Regions from separate parts of the Anaerobacillus sp. genome, predicted to be linked through region 3. Evidence: riboswitches for the same ligand, from Rfam matches in the RefSeq annotation. Region 3 holds a riboswitch; each other region holds the start of a gene.

Region 1 (5,917 bases), on a different contig from region 3:
ACGGGTATCCTCTTCGGAATTAAGTGAAGCAGTGAAGGTAGATTCAGCAACAATTCGCCGTGATTTTTCTTACTTTGGTGCTCTAGGTAAAAAAGGGTATGGGTATAATGTAAATTACCTGTTGTCTTTTTTTAGAAAAACCTTAGATCAAGATGAGGTTACAAATGTTGCATTAATCGGTGTCGGGAACTTAGGAACAGCATTTTTACATTATAATTTTTCAAAGAACAATAGTACAAAAATTCAAATGGCTTTTGATGTCGATCCAAATAAAGTAGGGAAAGAACTTGGAAGTGTTCCCATTCATCATTTAGATGATCTAGAAAAAGTGTTAGATCAATCTGTTACGGTAGCAATTTTAACTGTACCGGTCTCGGTTGCTCAAAGGGTCGCTGATCGTCTAGTAGCTTCTGGTATAAAAGGGATCTTAAATTTTACACCAGCTCGACTCTCGGTCCCTACTAATGTTCGAGTTCATCACATCGATTTATCTGTTGAACTTCAGTCATTAATTTATTTTCTTAAGCATTACCCAATGTAAAATGGGAACGTTATTGCGCTAGACACGAATATAGGAGGTTATCACTTTTGTTTCAAAGTGGTAACCTTTTTTTATTTCAATAATAAGGGGTTTTTATTCTAATAAGTAAGCTAACATGGTATAGTAAAGAAAGAATATATTTCGGTAAACGAAAGGAAATTAAAATGAGAAATTTACTCCCCGAAAAGTGGCTTGTCGTAATTGCTGTTTTATTGGGTACTTTCACAATTATTTTAAACAATAGTATGTTAAATCCGGCAGTTCCTCATTTAATGAAGGTGTTTGGTGCTGATGCAGTATCTACTGGCTGGGTAATTACAATCTTCATGGTAACGATGGGAATAACAATGCCTTTAACCGGTTACTTAGGAGATAAATTTGGAAAGAAGAAACTTTATTTAATCGGATTATTAATATTTATCATCGGTTCTGTTTTAGGATCATTTTCATGGGATCTAGGTTCACTTATATTTTTCCGTGGGATTCAAGGAGTTGCCGGTGGAATTATGATGCCACTGTCAATGGCACTTATATTTGAAGTATTCCCTAGACATGAGCGAGGGCTCGCAACTGGAATTTGGGGAATTGCTGCGATGATGGCACCAACTATTGGTCCGACGATTGGTGGTATTATTATTGAGAAAGGTAGTTGGCAATGGCTATTTTTAGTTAATGTACCAACCGGACTTTTAGGTATTTTAATTGGTTGGAAGTACTTAAAGAATACGAATAGAGTAAAAGGGATTACTTTTGATAAGTGGGGCTTCGTGGCGGTTACCGTTGGTGTTGGGGCAATACTATACGCTCTAGGGAGAGTCTCAGCATTAGAACATCTAGTTCAACCAGCTAATCTAGCATTAATTTTTATTGGGATAATATCGCTATATCTTTTTGTGAAAATTGAACAACGGATTGAACAACCTTTGCTAGATTTAACGATTTTTAAAAATAAGGCTTATACCTATAGTGTTTGGATTTCAATCTCGACATCGTTAGCACTATTTGGAGGGATATTTCTTATTCCATTATTAGTTCAACATGTTTATGGTCTAGGACCAATCGTAACGGGATTAATTTTCCTACCTGCAGCACTTTTTACAGGTATTTTTATGACAGTTGGTGGTAGACTTCTAGATCGTAATGGTCCTCAGCTAGTTGTTACCTCCGGATTATTAATAACTGCAATTTTTACTATGCTCTTAGGGTTTATAACGATGGAAACATCTTTAATTTTGATTTTCGTCTTTATGGCAATGCGTGGGATTGGTCAAGGCTTTTCAACAATGCCTGCAACAACGGCGGGAATGAATGCGATACCTGAGAAGTTCATTTCAAGGGGTTCCGCGATGAATAATGTCCTAAGGCAAATTAGCTCGGCTTTAGGCATCGTCTTTATCTCGGTTTTCTATGAGGTTCGTAAAGTACAAGTTTTTCCTAATGTAGGGTCAATGGAAGAAGCTAGCTTACAAGCAATTAATGAGGGTTTCTTACTGTTAGGAGTTATTGCTCTTTTGACTGTGCCTTTTGGCTGGCTGTTAGGTAAAGCTAGTGAAGAACAAGAAAGTAAAAAAATATTATCTGCTTAGAAGACGAAAAAATAAATTTACAGAGCTATTTAGTATTAACTAATTAGTAATCTATGTTATGATGAAAAAAAGAATATGTTTCACAGCTACGGGAGCCTAGAAGACTAGGCTGAGAAGATGACTAATCTGTCACAGACCGTGTACCTGATCTGGATCATGCCAGCGGAGGGAAGACTGTTTTGTATTGAATTATCTTTACATGTCTTTAAGGCCGCATCGAGTATGATGTGGTCTTTTTTGTACATTCAACTGTTGAGAGAAAAATCTAGGTCGTTTGCTAGTATTCATTTAAAACAATCCTTAGGAGGAGAAACAATGACAAAAGATTTATTAACTATTGGTGGCGTAGAGTTAAATAGCCGACTATTAATTGGAACAGGAAAGTTTAATAACGATGCTTTAATTCCAGAAGTAATTGCTTCTTCACAATCGCAAGTCATCACTGTAGCCATGCGTCGTGTTGATTTTAATACGAACCAAGAAAATATTATGAAGTACATCCCAAAAGAAATGATCTTGCTACCAAATACTTCAGGAGCAAGAACAGCAGAGGAAGCGGTTCGTATTGCTAGACTTGCAAGAGCAGCCGGGATGGGGAATTGGATTAAAATAGAGGTTATCTCTGATCAAAAATATTTACTTCCTGATAATTATGAAACGATTAAAGCAACAGAAATTTTAGCTAATGAAGGCTTTATTGTTTTGCCTTATATGAGCCCAGATTTAATGGTCGCTAAAAAGCTAGAAGAAGTAGGGGCAGCAGCAGTTATGCCACTAGGAGCGCCTATTGGTACAAATCGTGGCTTGAAGACAAAAGAGTTAATTCAAATCTTAATTGAAGAATGTGAAAAGCCAGTAATTGTTGATGCTGGAATCGGGAAACCATCTCAGGCTTGTGAAGCTATGGAAATGGGAGCAGACGCTGTTTTAGTGAATACGGCAATTGCAACCGCTGGTGATCCAGTAGCGATGGGAGAAGCGTTTAAGGCAGCTGTTCAAGCTGGTCGAACAGCTTATTTATCAGGCGTAGGCACAGTGGCGAAACAAGCAAGAGCATCATCACCACTAACAGGTTTCTTACAAATTTAAATTTAAGCAGAGTTGTGATAGTAACAAAAAATAATCAGGGTCTCTATAAACCCTTAACAAGAAGGGAGCTTTCTCATGAGTTTTTACGATGAATACGAAAAGCTAAAGGAATTACCTTTTGAAACTATTTTCAAAAATTTTACGGAAGTAGATGTAAGAAGAGTTTTGCAAAAGCAGAGATTGACCCCAGAAGATCTACTAGTCCTTTTATCACCTGCTGCTGAAAACTTATTAGAAGAGATGGCCCAAAAATCACATGAATTAACAGTTCAGCATTTCGGGAGAACGATCTTACTATTTAACCCGATCTACATTGCTGATCACTGTGTAAATCTTTGTACGTATTGTAGCTTTAGTGTTACAAATCAATTCGAGCGCAAAAAGCTTTCAATGGAACAAATTGAAATTGAAGCGAAAGCGTTGGCTGATTTAGGTTTAAAGCACATCCTAGTGTTAACTGGAGAATCTAAAACACATACACCGGTTTCTTATATTGCTGATTCCATAAAAGTGTTAAAGAAATACTTTCCGTCAGTAGCGATTGAAATTAATCCACTGGATACTGAAGAATATAAACAATTGGTTGAAGCGGGCGTGGATGGGCTTACTGTTTATCAGGAAGTATATAATGAAGAAATTTATAAATCAGTCCATGTAAAAGGACCAAAACGTGACTACCGTTATCGAATGGATACACCTGAACGTGGTTGCGAGGCGGGAATTCGCCAAATTAATGTTGGCGCATTATTAGGACTAGATGATTGGAGAAAAGAGGCGTTTTTTGCAGCAATGCATGCCAATTATCTACAAAAGAAGTATTTAGATGCAGAAATTAGTCTATCATTGCCAAGAATTCGACCGCATCTAGGTGATTATCAACCAAAATCGATTGTTGAGGACCGTCATCTAGTTCAGGCAATTACAGCATTTAGGTTATTTTTACCGCGATCAGGAATTACATTATCAACGCGAGAACCTCAAGAGTTAAGAGATAATCTCATCTACTTAGGAGTAACGAAAATGTCTGCAGGTGCTAGCACAGAAGTCGGTGGATATTCGAAGTGCGACACGGGTACGGCTCAGTTTGAAATCTCAGATGAACGGTCATTAGCAGAAGTTCAACAAATGATTAGGGATAAAGGCTACCAACCAGTGTTGAAGGATTGGGAACTATTAGTTTAGATGGATTAGGCGAGAACCTGTTAACAACAGGTTCTCGTTTTATTTATCCTCTACTTTACGTTTCATCCTAAAGTATTTGATTGCAATAATAAAGTCATAAGTAGCAATAGCCATCAACGCTATTGTCCACAAATCCCATTCGCCGGTTCTTCCTTTTTGTTGTATTGCTAGATAAACAAAAGCTACAGCCATAAAAAGATACATAAAAGCCCAAAAAAGTGTTGATTTCATTTTATAATAGTCCTCCAATAAACCCTTGCATTTCTTCTAATTTTTTTTGTAGTTCCATTAAGCGGTCTCCGTATACGACCTGAACAATCATGACAAAGCTATTTAGTGCTACGTGAGCGACAATTGGAACAATAATCCGTTTTGTTTTTACATATAAGAATGAGAAAACCACACCCATAAACGCATATACAAGTAGATGTTCAAAATCCATATGGACAACCGCAAATATGACTGAGCTTATAATCGCCGCTATCCAAAAATTAAACCTTTTATAAAGGGTTCCGAAGATAATCATTCTAAAAATGATTTCTTCAAGGATTGGACCAATAACTGCAACGACTAAAATGAGAGCAGGAGTTGCTTTGGCAAATTCGACAATCATTTCGGTATTTTCTGAACCTGGTTCAATACCAAAAACAGAAACTTCGATAATGACTGCAACATATTGAGCCATAAATGCCATGAAAATACCAGCAATTGACCAAATAACCGCATCACTTTTTGAACTTCGATCGCGAGTTAAATGGCGTTCTGCCATGTCTTGTCGTAACAATAGTAAAATAATAATAAAGCCAATTGAAAAGCTAAATAAAGTCCATATTCCTGGGATCTGCTCTTTCGCTACTCCCATAAGCATTAAAATAGGTGCACCAATGATGACCGAGAATAAGGTCAGGATGTAAGTTAGCAGGACTAGCCAATATCGTTTTGTCAAAACAAAAACTCCCTTTTAAAGAATGTAGAATTTAGTATTGCCTATACGTAAAGTTACAATGTTATTAAAATCGTTATAGTAATAGAAATAACACTATCATATTGTAACATATAGATTGAAAAACTTTAGTTAACACATCTTGAAGAACATAAAAATCTACTGTATAAATATACTCTAAAATGTCAAAAGTAATGAAGGATATTTTTTCCGATTGCATTCGATTATATTTAGTAGCTTGCATTTTACGTCGAAATTCTTTTGTTAAAAAATCCAAGTTTTCCTAAAAAAATTAGTTAAAATACTTGCAAATTAGAATTGAAATGATTATTATAATAATTGTGTTAGCACTCGATATGGTTGAGTGCTAACAACTAAAATCATTTCGATGAGGGAGGGTGTTTTCCTTGTTAAAGCCATTAGGTGATCGTATTGTGATTGAACAAGTAGAAACTGAAGAAAAAACTGCTAGCGGAATTGTACTTCCTGATACAGCGAAAGAAAAGCCGCAAGAAGGTCGTGTTGTTGCTGTAGGTTCGGGACGTATTCTAGAAAGCGGCGAGCGCGTTGCGTTAG
Region 2 (5,917 bases), on a different contig from region 3:
CAAAGGAATAAAAGAATAATGTACAAACGGTTAAAACAATAACACTACTAAAATAAACAACAACAAGATTAGTAGAACAATATCGGTTTGTTATGGCTGCTTGCTTAATTTTATCAGCATTGTACATTGCCTTTACACCACGATAACTAAACACTTTATGTTCTGCTCCATGATATTTACGTAAATTAGTTGGAAAAACAAAATGAGTTCCAAACATATGGTAAAGCGCAAAATAATAAGGAAGTCCTTCCCACCCTAATTCTCCCCCATATAAAACTAAAAGTTTTGGCAAGAATATTAATAAAAAGTAGAAAATAGTGATTAACTTAAACCATAGTGGCATTGCAAAAATAACTTGCTTACCTGCTAGCAACAGCGACTTACTATTTAACGGCTTAACCCACTCACCAATTTTGCCTTTGTCATTGTAAGCACAAGATATATGACGTTTGCCAATAAAGAAAATCCCATTTTCATATGACATACCTTTAATCAATGAAGCTCCACACTCCTTTAAAACTGTTTTGACCTAATCACTGACCAATACTTATTTGTTAATATATCTGAAAGGCCAGCTTCTAAAGAGTGAAGCCTATTAAAGCCCACTAATTGATGATCTATCCATGTATGAACATATGTAAATGTTGCATTGTATGAATGATCGTCATCCAACTGAAGGACAACCTCCACTTCACCGCGATTACCATAGCTTTCATGCTCAATAATTTGATTAGGAAATGTAAAAATAACCACATTATCAACTAATTCACCAGAAATAGACTGCAATTGTTCATTTCCTTTTAGTAGAGACAACTCCGCAGAAAGATAATTTTCGGTAGTGATCACCTTTCCATCTTCACGTACTAGAGATATCATTATATAATCATCCCCAATTAAACCATCAACAGGCATCTGCGTCCAATCCCATGCTCCTGTTAGCCTTACTTCTTTCCCATTCCTATTTACATCTAAAGAGATGGTAATATCGTTTTGTAACGATTCATTCGTAGCTGTCTCACTATTATTAATATAATGAAAACCAAAATAAAATAATAAAAACATCACACTTACAGGTAGTAAAAAAACAAACTTATTCACATTTCCCCTCCGAATCTACATATTTCATTATATAAGTAACGATATAACGTTACTGTGACTAGCATAGCACTTATTGATACGCATGTAAAAATACTTAAAAGATGTATAAAAAAGACTGTTCAGAAGTATCCTATACTTTTTAAACAGTCTCTGGTTTATTCTAACTATCTATTCAGCCGATATGCACTATGCTTAGTCGGTCCAATTCCCTTACCAATACATAAAGAATGTTCAATTGCTGCTTGAATAAAGTTCTTTGCAGTTGTAACAGCTGTTTTAATATCTTCACCTTTAGCTAATTCAGCTGTAATAGCGGCTGCAAACGTACACCCCGTTCCATGTGTATGAATCGTTTTTATTCGTTTTGCTTCAAAATAGTGAAAGTTTTCACCATCAAAAAGAACATCAATCGCTTCATTTTCACCTTCTAAATGGCCGCCTTTTAATACAATAAACTTCGGTCCAAGTTTATGTAAAGCTTCAGCCGCTAGCCTCATTTCACTGATTGTATCAATAGCACTTAAGCCAAGTATTTCACATGCTTCTGGAATATTAGGCGTAATAACTGTTGCTAATGGAAGCAACTTTGTTACTAATGCATCCATTGCTTGTTTTTGTAAAAGAGGTGCTCCACCTTTGGCAATCATTACTGGATCAACGACAATATTTTTCACATTATAGTATTGCAACTTAGCAGCGACTAAATTAATAATTTCCTCTGAAAAGAGCATTCCGGTCTTAACAGCATCAGTTCCCATATCTTGAAAAATCGCGTCAATTTGACCTTCAATGGCATCAAGCGTTTGTGGAAATACTCCGTGTACCCCTAACGTATTTTGCGCTGTTAACACCGTAATAACGCTCATACCAAAAACATCACGTTCTTGAAATGTTTTTAAATCTGCTTGTATGCCTGCGCCACCACCACAATCAGAACCAGCTATCGTTAATGCTTTTCCTATCATCATTCTATACCCTCTTTTCTTTTTTAAAGGTACCCTATAGAGCCTTCCCCGTAAGAGTCAGTCACATTGCGTGAGTAGCTATAGACTGAGTTGCTGTCTCACCCATATGATCAACCACCGCCAACAAATTGGACAATTTCAATTTTCATTCCTTCAGATAGCTTTGTTTGGGTTCGTTGTTCAATCTCTATAATTGAACCATCTACTTCTGTAACAACAAGGTTTTCATCTAATTTAAAATGGTTTACGACATCTGCTAAAGTTTCAAGTTCTAGTTCAGTCTCTTCACCGTTAATCACTATAATCACTTAACACTCATCCTTTCTTCTATTTTTTTTATGAATAATTGACAAGCTTTTGTTACATTCTCATTACCAACAATTTCACTGATCGCACAAATTCTAGTTGCCCCCGCATTTAGTACTTGATCAACATTGTGAAGTTTAATTCCCCCAATTGCTACGAATGGTATTTTAATTTCTTTTACTACTTCCTCGATATATTTAGTTGTTACAGGATCAACAACATCGACTTTACTTTTAGTTGGAAAAATTGGCCCGACTCCAATATAGTCAGCACCGTTCACCTCTGCCTCACGTGCTTCTTCAATTTTGTGAGTTGAAATACCGATAATTTTATTTCCCCCTAGAATTTTACGTGCCTCAAGCAGTGGCAAATCATCTTGTCCGATATGAATTCCATCTGCATCTACTGCAAGTGCCACATCAATATGGTCATTTATGATTAAAGGAATATTGTATTTTTCAGTTAAACCTTTTAGTAGCTTTGCCTTTTCAAGAACTTCTTTTTTACTACTATTTTTATCTCGAAGTTGAATAATATCAACACCACCGATGATGGCTTCTTCCATGACTTGAACTAACTCTCTACCTTTGTGAAATTCTTCTCCTGTAATTGCATATAACTTAAAATCTCGCATTTGGTTACCTCCATAAAATGTTATTGAACCAGGTGAAACAAATTCTAACCGAAAAAAAACCGTACCCGCTGTTAGAAAGACGGATTACGGCTAGTAAGTAGCATAAGATCGGCGACTTTCCTACGCTGGTGTAACCCAGATCAGGTTCAAGGGTAAAAGGATAACCTTTTTCTCAGCCAAGAAGTTGGCACCCCTAGTCTTTACTAAAGTTTAAAGATGTCGAGTGGAAAAATTAAGAGCTAGACCTAACTCGATAATTTAATTATGACAGAAAATAAGTTAATTTCAATCCTTTTGCTTACCAATATAGTAGTGAATGAATTTCTCTGTTATTTATATCAATAATATTTTCTAGTTGATAACCAAACAAAAGCCAACGGCCGTCAGGAGAAAGTTTGATTGGATAATTAGTATCTATAGAGATAATCTCCTTCGTTATACCAGTCTCAATTTGAAAAGAAACTATTTTGTAGCCATCTGGGTAATCAAAAACATCACCACTTGTATTTGGCTTAATTAGATAAAATGTTCTGCTAGGTGTATGAAAATCGTGATTCGGTATCCACCATTGCCCAGAGTATGTATTTAAAATCGGAACTTGAAGATTTTCAAGCTCCTTTTTTGACTCTGAGTGATAAAAAAGATAGTTCGACTTTTGAAGTGTAGAATCAGCAGTTGAAATCGTTAAGAAAAAATCACGATAGCCAAAAAAGGCAATGACATCATCTGCTATTTTCATTTCACGATCTGTCCTTTTATTATACGAAAACAAAGGGGCATAGTAGCTAAGTGAAAACGAGTCCCATTTCAAATATGCCATTTCTTCCTCTGCAATCCATTGTAAATAATAGTAATCAAAATCAAAATTTGTTAAGCTTTTTGAACGAAGATTAAAGTTTAACATCTTCATTGAATAATCTTCCTGTAAAACAGCAATGACCAATTCATTTTCCTTATAAGGATTCCAATATAGGTGAAATTCATCGCCAATCCCCTCTAGTTTATGAAGGACCTCACCAGTTTTGTTAATAAAATATAGCTCTTTTTGACCGTTAATAGTGGCTACTTCAATAGTAAAGATTGAGTTATCAGGATTAGCCTCCAAATGTAAGATTGGTTCATTTATTTGAAAAAATACTTCTTCCTCGCCTGTCAAAATATCAAACTTATAAATATAAGAAATTCCACTTTCATCACTCAAATATAAAATCGTATCTTGATCAAACCATTCATTTACCGTTACAAAACTATACATATTGACTCCGATCGTTTGTAACTGTTCTGGTTTTGTTAATAGTAGTGGGACACCCGATTTATAAGTTAGATTTGAGGAGTGCATGCTTACATCGTTAACATGTAAAATCTCATCAAACTTGTTGCAACTAGTAAGTAAAATAAGTCCTATGATGATAAAAATAGTTTTCAACATTTCGCACCCTCCTCGTTTCCCTTTTATCATTATCGCATTAATCGACAACTGTAACAAATTAAAAAAGCCAAGCTCTATTAATTACGAGCCTGACCGCAAACTAGTTTCATTTATTTATCTTTTGTTTAATTAACCAAACTGCACCAATAACTCCAGCATCATTACCTAGGGTAGCAATGGTAATCTCTGCTCCCTCGGCTACTCTTGGTAAGGCGTACAGATTGAAATGTTTATTAAGATGTCTTAGTAATATGTCTCCAGCCTTTGAAACTCCACCACCAATGACAATTTTTTCTGGATTAATCGCATTAGCCAGATTGGCGATTGCTAATCCTAAATGAAAACATACCTCGTCTATAACTTGCAACGCTATATTGTCCTCATTATTAGCACAATCAAACACATCTTTTGCTGTAAGTTTCCCTTTACGAATTAGGATTGCTGAAAGCTCACTATCAGTATTTTCATTTACCATTTCTGTTGCAATACGGGCAATACCTGTTGCTGATGCAATCGTTTCTAAACAACCTGTTTTCCCGCAATTACATGGTGCCCCCCCAGTTGCAAGGGATGTAATATGTCCAATTTCACCAGCCATTCCATTAACCCCATGAAGAATGTTTCCATTGGCAATTAGACCGCCTCCAACACCAGTGCCTAAAGTAACAGCAAGTAAATTTTTCGCACCATCGCCTGCTCCACGCCACATTTCTCCAAGAGCAGCTAAATTAGCATCATTATCTACGACTACAGGAAGGCCTGTTTCAACTTCAAGACGATCCTTTAAAGGGAAATCAGTCCAACCAATATTTACGGCTTTATAAATAAAGCCTGTTTCCATATTAATAAATCCTGGTGCCCCAACGCCAATTCCTGCTAACTTACTTTTAGGTTCATTTAATTCATCCATTTTCATAAAAATAGCTTTACAAATATCAGTAGTTATATGTTTTCCCTTATCCTCAACATTTGTAGGAATTTCCCATTTTGTGATCATTTCACCATATGTATTGATTATTGCCATTTTAATAGTTGTTCCACCAATATCAACACCAACGTACCAATGATTATCCATTTTATCAACCTCTTTGCATTAATCTTTTTTCTGTGTTCCCATCAAAAAACAGTAAATCTTTATAATGAAAAAACAGTCGAACTCGCTCCCCTTTTTCAATTTTACCACTTTTTTTAATTTGGGCAACTAAAGGTTGAGAGCCTAAATTTGAATAGATCTTATAGTACTCTTCTTCCTCCTGCAAAATGTGAATTGGAGCTTCAAATGACACACCATCACTACTACAAACGGGCTTGTCTACTACATGAAAGCTTGTTGATTTTACGCCAAGCAAAAGTTTTTGTCCTTCATAGAGCTCCTTTTTTCGAGTAAGTTCTTCAGGAAGATAAAAGGAAATTCCACTTGTCATAAACAAATGATCTTTTAAATAACCACTTAAAAAGGTTATGCCATCCCCCCTTAAGTATTTA
Region 3 (5,917 bases):
CGCAATCGGAATTTACGTGACAGGTGCAATATCACAAAGCTTAGCTGAAAAGAAAGTAGGTGCAGAAAATGATCGTTCTCGTCACTCTGCTTAGCATTTCAATTACGGTGGCTGCCTATTTGTTATCAAAAGTAGTAGGGAAGCGTTATCCGTCGCCTTTTACAACACCTGTATTTTTCAGTACAGCTATTATCATGACTATTTTAGTTACGTTTGGTCTGACATTCGAGGATTACACAGTTGCCAAGGATATTATGACGTTTTTATTAGGTCCAGCTACAGTTGCTTTAGCTGTTCCATTATATAAAAATCGAATGATTATAAAAAAACATAGTGGACCTGCGTTAGTTGGGATCATCTTAGGAACAATGTCGACGATCGTTGGAGCAGTATTGTTAGCAAAACTGCTAACTCTTTCTAATGAAATTTTAGCATCTGTCAGTGTAAAGTCAGTAACGGTACCTGTAGCTGTGGAGATTGCTTCTATTATTGGTGGTGATCCAGCTTTAACAGCTGCCTTTGTTGTGGCAACTGGAATTCTTGGCACAATGATTGGACCATGGTTAATGAATTTGACGAACATTAATCACCCTCTTTCAAGAGGGTTAGCCCTAGGGACAATCTCTCATGGTCAAGGAACGGCGCAAGCGGCTACTGAAGGGGAGCTTCAAGGCGCTGTTGCAGGAGTGGCGATGGGCTTAGCGGCAATTTTCACAGCGATAGTAGCGCCACTTGTTGTCCCATTCTTTATTTAAAACAACGCTAACTAAAATTTTTGACGCTTCAAAGCCTTGGTATAAGTGAATTATTTATCAAAAAAAACCTTAATTAGAAATTAATGGTACTATTTATTAAAATTATACGTTATGATAATAGAGAAAAGTCTACTAGGGGAGTCCAAATTGCCGGACTGAGAAAAGAATGCATTCTTTGACCCTTGGAACCTGATCTGGATGATACCAGCGGAGGGAAGTAGTAAAATACAAGAGGGTGGCATTTTTGTCTCTTTCTTTGATTTTTCTTCTATCTACTACGAGTCGGGTTCTGTTAAACAGAGCCCGATTTTTTATGTAGAAAGGATAGTTTCCCGTTATTTGCTGTATCTTCAGTCGCAAATTCGATTTGAGGAGGAAGTTACATTGTCAATGCAAAAAGAAATGTCGATTGAGTTAAAGTCACAGTTTGCAGCTAGTAGGAAGGTTTATGTTCAGGGGTCTCGGAAGGATATTCAAATCCCAATGCGAGAGATTGAGTTAACGCCAACAACAGGGATTGCAGGCAGTAGCGAAAATGCGCCTGTACGAGTATATGATACTAGTGGCCCGTATACAGATGCGGGTTATGAAGTTGATGTTCGAAAGGGCCTACCGAAAATTAGGGCAAACTGGATTTCAGAACGTGGAGATGTAGAAGAATACGAAGGTAGAGAAATTAAACCAGAAGATAATGGTTATAAAAACGATGATCCCCGTGCTAATCTCGAGTGGTTTCCAAACAGAGTAAGCAAACCACTCCGTGCCAAAGCAGGGAAATGCGTCACGCAAATGCATTACGCAAAAAAAGGGATCATTACACCAGAAATGGAGTTTGTAGCGATTCGTGAAAATATGGATCCTGAATTTGTACGTGAGGAAATTGCTCGTGGACGTGCGATTATTCCGAATAATATTAACCATCCAGAAAGTGAGCCAATGATTATTGGTCGTAATTTTCATGTGAAAATTAATGCTAATATTGGAAATTCCGCGGTAACATCTTCAATTGAAGAAGAAGTTGAAAAAATGACGTGGGCAACAAGATGGGGCACAGATACGATTATGGATTTGTCGACTGGCAAAAATATTCATACGACAAGAGAATGGATTGTGCGTAATTCACCAGTTCCTGTTGGGACAGTGCCAATCTATCAAGCTCTTGAAAAGGTGAATGGGATTGCTGAAGACTTAACATGGGAAGTGTATCGTGACACGTTAATTGAGCAGGCTGAACAAGGAGTAGATTATTTTACAATCCATGCCGGGGTACTACTTCGCTATATTCCGATGACGATAAATCGAATGACCGGAATCGTCTCACGTGGTGGCTCCATATTAGCGCAATGGTGTTTAGCACATCATCAAGAAAATTTTCTTTACACACATTTTGAAGAGATTTGTAAACTATTAAAAGAGTATGATATAGCTGTTTCTCTTGGGGATGGCTTAAGACCAGGCTCAATTGCTGATGCTAATGATGAAGCGCAATTTGCTGAGCTGAAAACCTTGGGGGAATTGACGGATATCGCTTGGAAGCATGATGTTCAAGTCATGATCGAAGGACCAGGTCATGTCCCAATGCATAAAATTAAGGAAAACATGGATTTACAACTTGAAATTTGTAAGGAAGCGCCATTTTATACGTTAGGACCGCTTACGACCGATATTGCCCCGGGGTATGACCACATCACGTCGGCTATCGGAGCAGCAATGATTGGTTGGTACGGAACAGCGATGTTATGCTACGTGACACCAAAGGAGCATTTAGGTTTACCGAATAAAAATGATGTTCGTGAAGGTGTAATTACTTATAAAATAGCAGCACATGCGGCTGATTTAGCGAAAGGGCATCCCGGAGCGCAAATGAGAGATGACGCTTTATCAAAAGCTCGTTTCGAATTTCGTTGGCACGATCAATTTAACCTTTCCCTTGACCCAGAGCGAGCCCGCGAATTTCATGATGAAACTCTTCCGGTTGAAGGTGCCAAGACTGCCCATTTCTGCTCAATGTGTGGTCCTAAGTTTTGTTCGATGAGGATCTCACATGACATTCGCAATACCGCTTACGAAGATGGGAAGTCCGGAATAGAAGTAATTGATGAAGGGATGAAGCAAAAAGCAGAGGAGTTCGTTCGTGATGGAGCAAAAATCTACAAGTAACGTTGATCCTGTTCATCAGCTAATAGCAGAAATCCGATCATTAGAGATAAAAAAGAGGCAACTTCAGCTAAAACTGAAATTACTTCAAGATGGTTGTAATCACGACTTTTTAGAAACAGCTTTTATACGCAAATGCAAGAAGTGCAATTGGACTGAGAGTCTGTATTATTAATAGACAGAAGTGTCCGTCTACCTTAAGGAACGTTATAGAGAGCGGAGGTTTATCCCAAAGCTCTACTTAAACGGAGGTGACGGACACTTTTTGAAGTATAGTTTTAACATAAAAGCTGTCTTGCTCCTGCGATGGCTCGCTGTAAAGCAGATGTTTTCGAAGGAGTTTTCTTGCTCCTGTGATTACTCGTTGTAAAGCAGAAGTTTTCGAAGGAGTTTTCTTGCTCCTGCGATTACTCGTTGTATTGCAGATGTTTTCGAAGGAGTTTTCTTGCCCCTGCGATTACTCGTTGAATTGCAGATGTTTTCGACGAGTTTCTTGCTCTTGCAAAAAACCGTCACATATGCCGTGAAGGTCACGAGGTTGTAGCAGCTGGGGGCTTGTGTTTTTTCTTACATGTTCAGCTTTTTTATCACTGCTTTAAAAAAGATCCAATCTCTCAATGGTAATTAAGGTGATAATAACGAGAAATGGAATAGTCGTTTTTAAAATATCCCAGCGGTTAATTGCTTGTTTTTCACGATGGCGAATCGTTCCATTAAAACAGCGGGCAGTCATAGCGTTGTATACATTTTCAGCACGGTCAAGAGATTTAATAAGCAAACCTCCTGTGAGTTGCCCGTAAACTTTTAAGTTACGAATTGAAATCCCACCCGAAAAAAAACGAGATCTAGCAGCTAATTGCATTTTTTGAATATCATCAAAAAATAAAAATACATAGCGGTAAGATAGTAACAAAATCGTGATAATGATTGGCGGTACCTTTAGGTGGGCAAGACTGTCCATGAATTCATCGATTGATTGAGTATGCAGTAAAATCAACATAACTGTCATACAAGTAATGGCTTTTAAGAAAATGAGCGAGGCAAAAGAAACTCGATCAATTTCAATGGGGAAACCACCCCCTAAGATTAAGGGTACAGTCATAAGAAGTAAAAATGGTGTAATAATTAAATATCTCTTTAGCAATAAAGTGATCGATATTCCCATAGCAAGTGATCCCACCAAGGCGATGGCATAAGCAAACATAGCAATAGAAGTTGTTTTAAGACTAATTACCCCAAATATAAACAGGATGACTGCGATTAGCTTTGCCCGCGCTTCCCAGGAAAGAGCCCACTTCGTAATCCCTTCTAAGTCAGATTGAATATCCCCTTGTTCTTTTGCCAATTATCTCACCACCTTAAAACGAAGGGAGGAGTTCTCAAGTGTCGAGCCATCCTCATTTTTTATTGCGACCACCTTTTTTTAAGCTTATAAATGTGATTGATGCCCCCATCAATAAACCAATAATTAGGACTGCAATGTATGACAGTGGATTTGTGCTAGTACTAGCAGCATTATTTGCTGAAGGGTTAGTAGTATCGACTAATAGAGTTGTAGTCCTCCCTACTAATTCATACTCTGTATCTTCAAGAATTCCCGCTTCCTCTGTTTGGAAGCTTGCTTTGATTAACCACTCTCCGTTAGATTGAAGGTCAAATTCAAAGAAACCGTCATTAGCAGATACCCCCTCTAAAAGCTCCCCATCTGGCCCATATGCAGTTATAGTAGCTTCAGCAAGTGGCTCGCTTTCGAGTAACACTTTCCCTTTTAACTTTCCTTTTGTAAAGTTTCCTAAGCTAGTTTCTGGAACGATTTCTAACATTAGGCCAACCGGTTCACTAGCTGTTTCATTACCACTACCAACTTGGTGGACAGTTTTCGCCATCTGTAAGCTTAGTCTTGTAACTCCATCATCGGGAGTGTATGTACCAGGCTTTCGAGTCGCCCAAAAAACATATTCCCCTTTTTCAGTCGCAGGTATAAAGGCTCTTGCCTGAACCCCGATTTTCTCTAGATCTAGCTGTTCAACTTCGCCACTAGGATATCGGACAAAAAGTTCATAATTTTCATAGTTTGCTTGATCAAGAAAATCTCGTAAATGTCCCCACAACACATCAATTTGCAGTTCGTTGCTCGCTTTGTCTTCTTGAACTTGAATAAACAGCTCGTGAGCAAAGGCTTTTGGTGCGAAAATCAGAAATAGAACAAAAGTAGTTAAGAAAATTAACTTTTTCATTGAATGGATCACCTCTAGGTAGTTTTAGTTATGCTTACGATAATGAAAAAAAGTAGCAGTAAATAAAAGGATGGATACTCCTAATAGAGCTCGAATCCAGATAGGAATATCTAATTGGTTACTAGCGTGATCGCTTATCCACGTTGCACGATGACCGATTCCATCGTCAGCAATTAGTTGATGGACTCGTATCGTACGATCAAAGTATACATATCCGTTGTCATCGACATATTTTTCAAATAAGGAATGACCTTCTTCATCAAAGGCTTTAACAAGAGCAATCCCGGATTTAGTCCCATCATCATAACGAACTTTAATTTTACCAGGCTCGACTAGTTCTACAATCATACGATGTGCTAACACTGACTCAGGTTGTATGGCGAAAAATAGTAAGAAAAACATTAATAGCTTTTTTGTTCTGGTCACTTTTCCTGTCACCTCACCCCTTTTTCAAATATACTCGGCCGAGCAGCATCTAGATATTTCACTGAAAATCCGGTTAATACACCTTCTAAAAGCGCCAGTGGCAAATATGCAAATAATAGAATATTGATCACTGAAAAGGTGCCTTCACTATAGCGTTGGTCTGAAAAAAGGAGCAAGAGCATTAATAAGAGGACGCCACCACAAATAGCAGTAAAACCTGCAAGAAAGCCTTTCAGAAATGGCTTCTTTTTATAAAGTTTAGTAGAAAGCCAGTAAACGAACAAAGCAGGTAGCGACATTAGTAATGTGTTAGCGCCTAATGTACTTAAGCCCCCATGTTGG
Region 4 (5,917 bases), on a different contig from region 3:
ATAACGCTTCGTTTAATGGGATTCCTGGAAAACCAATCGTTTTCCCTTCAAGATCTTTAGGAGTTTGAATTGGACTATCTTCTAATAAAACGACATGATTTAAAGGTGAGCGCACAATTGCACCAATCGCTTTAACAGGTACATCTTGATTTGCTCTAGCAATCACAACATCTGGTTGATAGGAAATTCCTAACGTAATTTGTCCTGCCGCTGCAAGATTTATTGGGTCTGTAGGGTTTGTCGGGAATTGAATATTTAGCTTAATTCCTTCGTCTTCAAAATAACCTTTTTCGATAGCTGCATACAAATAGCTATGTACAGCGTTTGGATACCAATCTAACATTAAATCAATTTCAGCTAATTCTTTCTTTCCAGACGTATCATTCTGGCCACAACCTGCCATTATAAAAATTAACGCAAACGTAATGAAAACGAATAATGCTTTTTTCACTCTATTTTCCTCCAATGTAATGTGATTTTTTCTAGTAAAACAACAAACAAAAACAAAGCAATTCCAATTGCTGATAATAAGACGATTGGCGCAAAAACACCTGCTCCATCAAATTGAGTCATCATCCTCCGACTAAAATAACCAAGACCACTTTGCGCGCCAAGCCATTCACCAATCGCAGCCCCGATGACACTTAATGTAACAGCAACCTTTAATCCTGAATAGAAAAAGGGTAAGGCTGTTGGAACGTTTAATTTTAAAAAGATATCACGTTTACTAGCGCCCATTGTTAATAGTAACTCTTTAAGATCTTTGTTAGTCGAACGGAGTCCATCAAACGTACTTACCGTAATCGGAAAAAACGTAATAATTAATGTGACGGCCACTTTGCTCCAAATCGAGTACCCGAACCAAAGGACAAAAATTGGCGCTAATGCAATAATTGGGATCGTTTGTGACGCAACAATAATTGGATAAAATGCCTTCTCGATCGTTTTGCTAAGATACATCCAAATGGCTATACCTACGCCTAAAATAATCGAGATTGTTAGCCCAGTTACAATAATTAACACTGTTGCCGGAAGATGGACGAGTAGCAACACTTCTTTTAATTCCCATAATTTCAAAGCTACTTGTATTGGTGTTGGTAAAATAAAGGTCATCCCAACTAGCATTGCAAGCACTTGCCAACCAATGAGAAAGATTAGTACTAATAGAAAAGGTGCAATTGAATGTTTTACATGTTTCATAAATTCACCTTCACCCGAAGTTGTTCAATTAGTTGCTCTTTAACTGCAATAACTGCTGGCGCGTGAATATCGCGAATTTTTCTTGGGCGAGATACGGGCACGTTCACTTCTACAAACTTTGTTACTGGTTGTTCCGTAAAGATAAAAATACGGTCTGATAAGAATAAGGCTTCATCGACATCATGGGTAATAAACAAAATCGACAGCTGCCACTTTTCCCATTGCGATAGTAACCACTCCTGCATCGAAAGTCTCGTAATCGCATCAAGCGAGCTAAACGGTTCATCGAGGAGTAAGACATTCGACCCACTTAATACCGTTCGTAAAAATGAAATTCGTTGCTTCATCCCACCTGATATTTGACTTGGATAGGAATGTTCGACCCCTTTTAAACCAAATTGGTCTAATAATTCGAGTACTTTTCCATAAGCCAACTGTTTTTTCATTCCTTTAATTTCAAGAGGCAACGCTGCATTTTCAAGGACGGTCCGCCACGGCATGAGCAAATCCTGTTGCGGCATATAGCCAACCTTTCCTAAACGATTAGTGTAGGCTTGGCCATTTATGAGTATGTTTCCTTCGCTCGTCTCTTCAAGACCAGTAATCAATTTAAAAATCGTACTTTTTCCTGAACCACTTGGCCCGATAATGCTAACGAACTCCCCTTCTTTAACGTCGAAGTTTAAGCCAGTTAGGATCGACTTGTTACTAGTTTCATAGGAAAAAGATACATCTTTAAACTGTAACGAAAACTTACTCATCAGTAGGCCACATTTGCAAATGATAAGACATGTCCCAGAACATATATTCATACCTTGTTGTGTTTAGGAAGATCTCTTCTAACCGCTGCAAATCTTTTTCTGGTAATCCGTCTGTTAAATTGTCAAGGAGTTCAATGCACCATAAAGCTAACTGGCCAAACTCCTCTGAGCTATACATTTTAATCCATTCTCCATAAAACTCGTGATCACTAGCACCAGGAATTTCATTTAGCTCTTTACCGATTTCCCAGTAGCTCCACATACAAGGAAGAATTGCCGCTACAAGATCTGCTAATGTACCATTTTGTCCAACATGTAACATATAGTGCGTATATGCCAAAGTTGTTGGTGACGGCTTTGCTGTTGCAAACTCTTCTTCGCTTACTCCGAATTTTTTCGCATATTGGCGGTGTAATGACATCTCCTCATTAAGAGTAGAATTTAGTAAACTAGCAAAACGTCCCATCGTTTCCACATCAGTAGCTTTTACAGCACCAAGCGCAAACAACTTCGCATAGTCAATTAAATATAAATAATCTTGAACCATAAAAAAACGAAACTTTTCTTTATCAAGAGTTCCATCACCAATTGCTTGAACAAACGGATGGGCATGATTTTTGCGCCAGATTGGCTGGAGTTCAGTATAAAGACGTTCACTAAATTTCATTATTAACACTCCTTCTTTTTTGTATGGGTCCAGTTATAGATAAACTGAGTAATCACCTTTGTAAATTCAACTAATTGCTCAATCGATACATGCTCATTGACAGCATGGGCGTTTTGAATATGGCCAGGACCATAGATAACCGTTGGGATCCCTGCATCCCCTAGCCACCCACCATCAGTCACCGTTGGCGATACATCAATGATTGCCTCTTTTCCTGAGACAAGCTTGTGGGCATTTCCCAGTTGCTTTACACCTAGATGATTTGGATCGACTTCAAGAGATGGAAAGATTTCACCACGATCTTCAATCATCGAAGTTCCTCCCCATGTAAATAAAGGTGGATTTTCTCTTAACCAAGGGTCGCTGTTAGCAACTGTTAATAGATGTTCTTCAATCTCTTTTGCTACTTGTTCGTAAGACTCATTTGGATAGTAGTGCACGGTAATCCAAAGCCTACATTCATCAGCAATAAATGCGGCATGTCTACCACCCTCTATTACCGCAGGGTTAATTGTGTTAGTCCCTGGTGGAAACCCTTGATAGCTTTTAGTTATGGCCCAATGTCGTTCAAGATCTTGTAAGCCAGCAATGATCTTCATCATTTTTTCAATGGCACTTGCCGCAAAAAGTTGGCCTCCGGCGTGAATCATATTTCGCCTTGTCGCGTCATGATAGGTTTGCTTACTCTTGACCGTAACCCATCCAGTAATGACGCCTCCTTGCCCTTGGATATGTAAATCACTCGTATCAACAACGACAGCAAAATCGGCTTTATACCCTCTTTCGCAGCATTGCAATGTACCTGCCTCGCCGACTTCCTCACCAATCACCGACTGAAAAATTAAATCACCAGGGAGGTCAATTCCGGCCTCCTTAAGTAATTGCAAAGCAAACAACGCAGAAGCCAACCCAGCTTTCATGTCAGCGGCACCACGACCTATCACGACGCCATCTCTTACAATCGGAACAAAAGGATCTGTTTCCCATTGCTCATCCTCACTTACTTCTGCAACATCAATATGGCCGTTAATGATCAAGCTTTGATGCCTTGAAGAACCACTTCCTCGTCGAACCCCAACAACATTAGGATCATTCGGGTAGACGTCCCACATATCAATCTCAAAACCTAATTCACTCAAGAAGTTAGCAACAAAATCTTGCGCTTCCTTCGTATTTCGTGCAGGCGGTGCTGGTGTTTTAAATGAAATTAGCCTACTTACGAGCTGAAGTAGTTCCTCTTGTCGTGCTTCGATTTGTTCTAATACGATTTTTAATCTTTCTTCCATGCATACAGCCCTCCTAAAATAGAAAAACCACTTCAAAATGAAAGAAGTGGTTTTGGACAAGACAAGATTAATTAGGTATTAAAAAACTAACTAACGATGTATGTATTTGCACTTCTTCCCTACGCTAGAATGACCTAGATCAGGTTATAAGGGTTAAGACATCCGTCTCTCTCAGCTTGTAAAGCGCCCCTAGAGTGATAATTATGAAGTTTTTAAGAATATTTCTTTAATACTATTTATTTGTATCACACTTGAGAATTTTTTTCAAATATAGTTATTCTTAGTCATTCAATTATTCTTCGAGAACACCGGGTATAATCTATCTCATTTAATTTGAAACTAAAACAAAAGGACTAAATCAAAAGCTGAGATTTAGTCCTTTTAGATTAGGCTACTATTCTTTTAACGAATTTCTACGAACAAGTCGTCGTTGAAAGTAAATGAAGATTGGTAGTGGAATGACAATCCAACCAAAACTCTTAATCAAGTTGTTTTTTGCTTGAAGGATAGAATTTTCTTTTTGTGAAGCCACCATCGCGTCATAATTAGCTCTCAATTGCTGTTCAGTCAATTTCTCTGCGTTTTCTTCTCCTGATTTTTCAAAGCTTGGGTCACCCCAACGTTTATACTCCTCAAATGACTGATAATACGGAGAAGGGGCATAAATATCAGCCAAAGCCATAAATGCGGCAACGCTTCCACCAATTGTCATCATCAGCGTGGCAAATAAAACTAAATAAATGTAAACATTTTTAATCACGTCTTCTCCCCCTTTTTCTGAATTTCCTTTCACAGCTCCAGCAATAAGTAAAATAATAAATACGAAAATAATCATTGGAACAAACGATGCGAAGATCATCAAACTTCCCCACTCCTTTTATAAGGGTGAATTTCTAAAACAAATGAAAGAGTTTCCTGAGCCTTTATTGATAGCTCGTCGCACAGGAAAAACCTATTTAATATATAGTCGTCTCTTTTCGGTTTATGTTACATGAAAATAAATAAACATTTTACATTAACAAGTGGAATTACGGCATTAAATGACCACGCGATGCAACATAAAGAGAATACCATTCTTCTCTAGACATTTGTTCTGCTTGTTTTGTTGCATCCTGACAGTTTTTAATCCGTTGTTCATTAGCTGTTCCAATTACAGGCTGGATCATCGCTGGATGACGCATTAGCCAGGCGAGGACGATGGCTTCTTGTGTGGTTTCCTTGTTTATCGCCATTTCTTCGACTAATTGTTTTGTTTTTAAATAGGTATCAGTAGGGTTTTCTACTTCGCGGCCTGAATAAATACCGTTTGCTAATGAACCCCATGCTTGAATTTGAATATTCTCTATTCGACAGTGTTCAATAATACCATCGGAAAAGTTATATTCTTTGCCAGCATTCTGATTAACGAGTACTCCAGTTTCAAGCCAATCAAGTTTATGTAAGTTCATTTCCAGTTGGTTGGCAACGAGTGGTGCTGAACAACAGCTTTGTAAAAAGCGCATTTGTGCGACATTCATATTCGAAACACCGAAGTGACGGACTTTTCCAGATTGTTGCAACATGTCAAAGGCTTCGGCAACCTCTTCGGGGTCCATTAATGGATCTGGTCGGTGCAGAAGTAAAATATCTAGTTGGTCAATTCCTAATCTAGTTAATATACCCTCTGTAGAGGCAATAATATGCTCTTTTGAAAAATCGTAGCGATTAGGGATATCCCCTTCTGGAAAGCGAATTCCACATTTCGATTGAAGCACCATTTTTTCACGAAGTTCAGGACGGCGCTTCAACACTTCACCAAACACTTTCTCGGCTTTCCCAAACGTATAAATATCAGCATGATCAAACATCTTTATCCCGATAGAAAGAGCTGTATCGACGACTCTTTCTGCATGCAATATGTCTTTTTCTGTAATCGGATTTTGATTCCAACCTCCACCTAGTCCCATACATCCAAAGACAAGCCTACTTGATGAGATATTCCGTTGTTGTAATGGTAGTACTTT

What was found. A riboswitch is a leader RNA that binds a small molecule or an ion and turns the genes downstream of it on or off. The one in region 3 is predicted to bind thiamine pyrophosphate.
Region 1: another riboswitch for thiamine pyrophosphate. It lies ahead of ACK4M9_RS21715 (thiazole synthase); the one in region 3 lies ahead of thiC (phosphomethylpyrimidine synthase ThiC).
Region 2: another riboswitch for thiamine pyrophosphate. It lies ahead of thiE (thiamine phosphate synthase); the one in region 3 lies ahead of thiC (phosphomethylpyrimidine synthase ThiC).
Region 4: another riboswitch for thiamine pyrophosphate. It lies ahead of ACK4M9_RS03040 (acetylornithine deacetylase); the one in region 3 lies ahead of thiC (phosphomethylpyrimidine synthase ThiC).

The regions. Positions count from the first base shown of each region.
Region 1 covers NZ_JBKBWN010000030.1:6,275-12,191, reverse strand. Annotated here, with positions in the region: gene ACK4M9_RS21725 (redox-sensing transcriptional repressor Rex) at 1-541, shown strand, start outside; gene ACK4M9_RS21720 (MDR family MFS transporter) at 706-2,127, shown strand; TPP riboswitch at 2,206-2,316, shown strand; gene ACK4M9_RS21715 (thiazole synthase) at 2,443-3,216, shown strand; gene thiH (2-iminoacetate synthase ThiH) at 3,292-4,398, shown strand; gene ACK4M9_RS21705 (YdiK family protein) at 4,438-4,629, opposite strand; gene ACK4M9_RS21700 (CPBP family intramembrane glutamic endopeptidase) at 4,631-5,344, opposite strand; gene groES (co-chaperone GroES) at 5,749-5,917, shown strand, end outside.
Region 2 covers NZ_JBKBWN010000006.1:121,705-127,621, forward strand. Annotated here, with positions in the region: gene ACK4M9_RS10410 (MTH1187 family thiamine-binding protein) at 1-496, opposite strand, end outside; gene ACK4M9_RS10415 (hypothetical protein) at 514-1,098, opposite strand; gene thiD (bifunctional hydroxymethylpyrimidine kinase/phosphomethylpyrimidine kinase) at 1,263-2,066, opposite strand; gene thiS (sulfur carrier protein ThiS) at 2,174-2,371, opposite strand; gene thiE (thiamine phosphate synthase) at 2,368-3,003, opposite strand; TPP riboswitch at 3,104-3,208, opposite strand; gene ACK4M9_RS10435 (YqgU-like beta propeller domain-containing protein) at 3,302-4,432, opposite strand; gene ACK4M9_RS10440 (ROK family glucokinase) at 4,539-5,507, opposite strand; gene ACK4M9_RS10445 (ATP-binding cassette domain-containing protein) at 5,512-5,917, opposite strand, start outside.
Region 3 covers NZ_JBKBWN010000007.1:120,730-126,646, forward strand. Annotated here, with positions in the region: gene ACK4M9_RS11765 (CidA/LrgA family protein) at 1-94, shown strand, start outside; gene ACK4M9_RS11770 (LrgB family protein) at 69-755, shown strand; TPP riboswitch at 880-988, shown strand; gene thiC (phosphomethylpyrimidine synthase ThiC) at 1,146-2,915, shown strand; gene ACK4M9_RS11780 (hypothetical protein) at 2,893-3,087, shown strand; gene cbiQ (cobalt ECF transporter T component CbiQ) at 3,508-4,257, opposite strand; gene ACK4M9_RS11790 (DUF4198 domain-containing protein) at 4,310-5,149, opposite strand; gene ACK4M9_RS11795 (hypothetical protein) at 5,174-5,575, opposite strand; gene ACK4M9_RS11800 (CbiM family transporter) at 5,584-5,917, opposite strand, start outside.
Region 4 covers NZ_JBKBWN010000002.1:199,794-205,710, reverse strand. Annotated here, with positions in the region: gene ACK4M9_RS03060 (ABC transporter substrate-binding protein) at 1-451, opposite strand, end outside; gene ACK4M9_RS03055 (ABC transporter permease) at 448-1,200, opposite strand; gene ACK4M9_RS03050 (ABC transporter ATP-binding protein) at 1,197-1,961, opposite strand; gene tenA (thiaminase II) at 1,954-2,628, opposite strand; gene ACK4M9_RS03040 (acetylornithine deacetylase) at 2,631-3,914, opposite strand; TPP riboswitch at 4,014-4,115, opposite strand; gene ACK4M9_RS03035 (hypothetical protein) at 4,309-4,776, opposite strand; gene ACK4M9_RS03030 (aldo/keto reductase) at 4,943-5,917, opposite strand, start outside.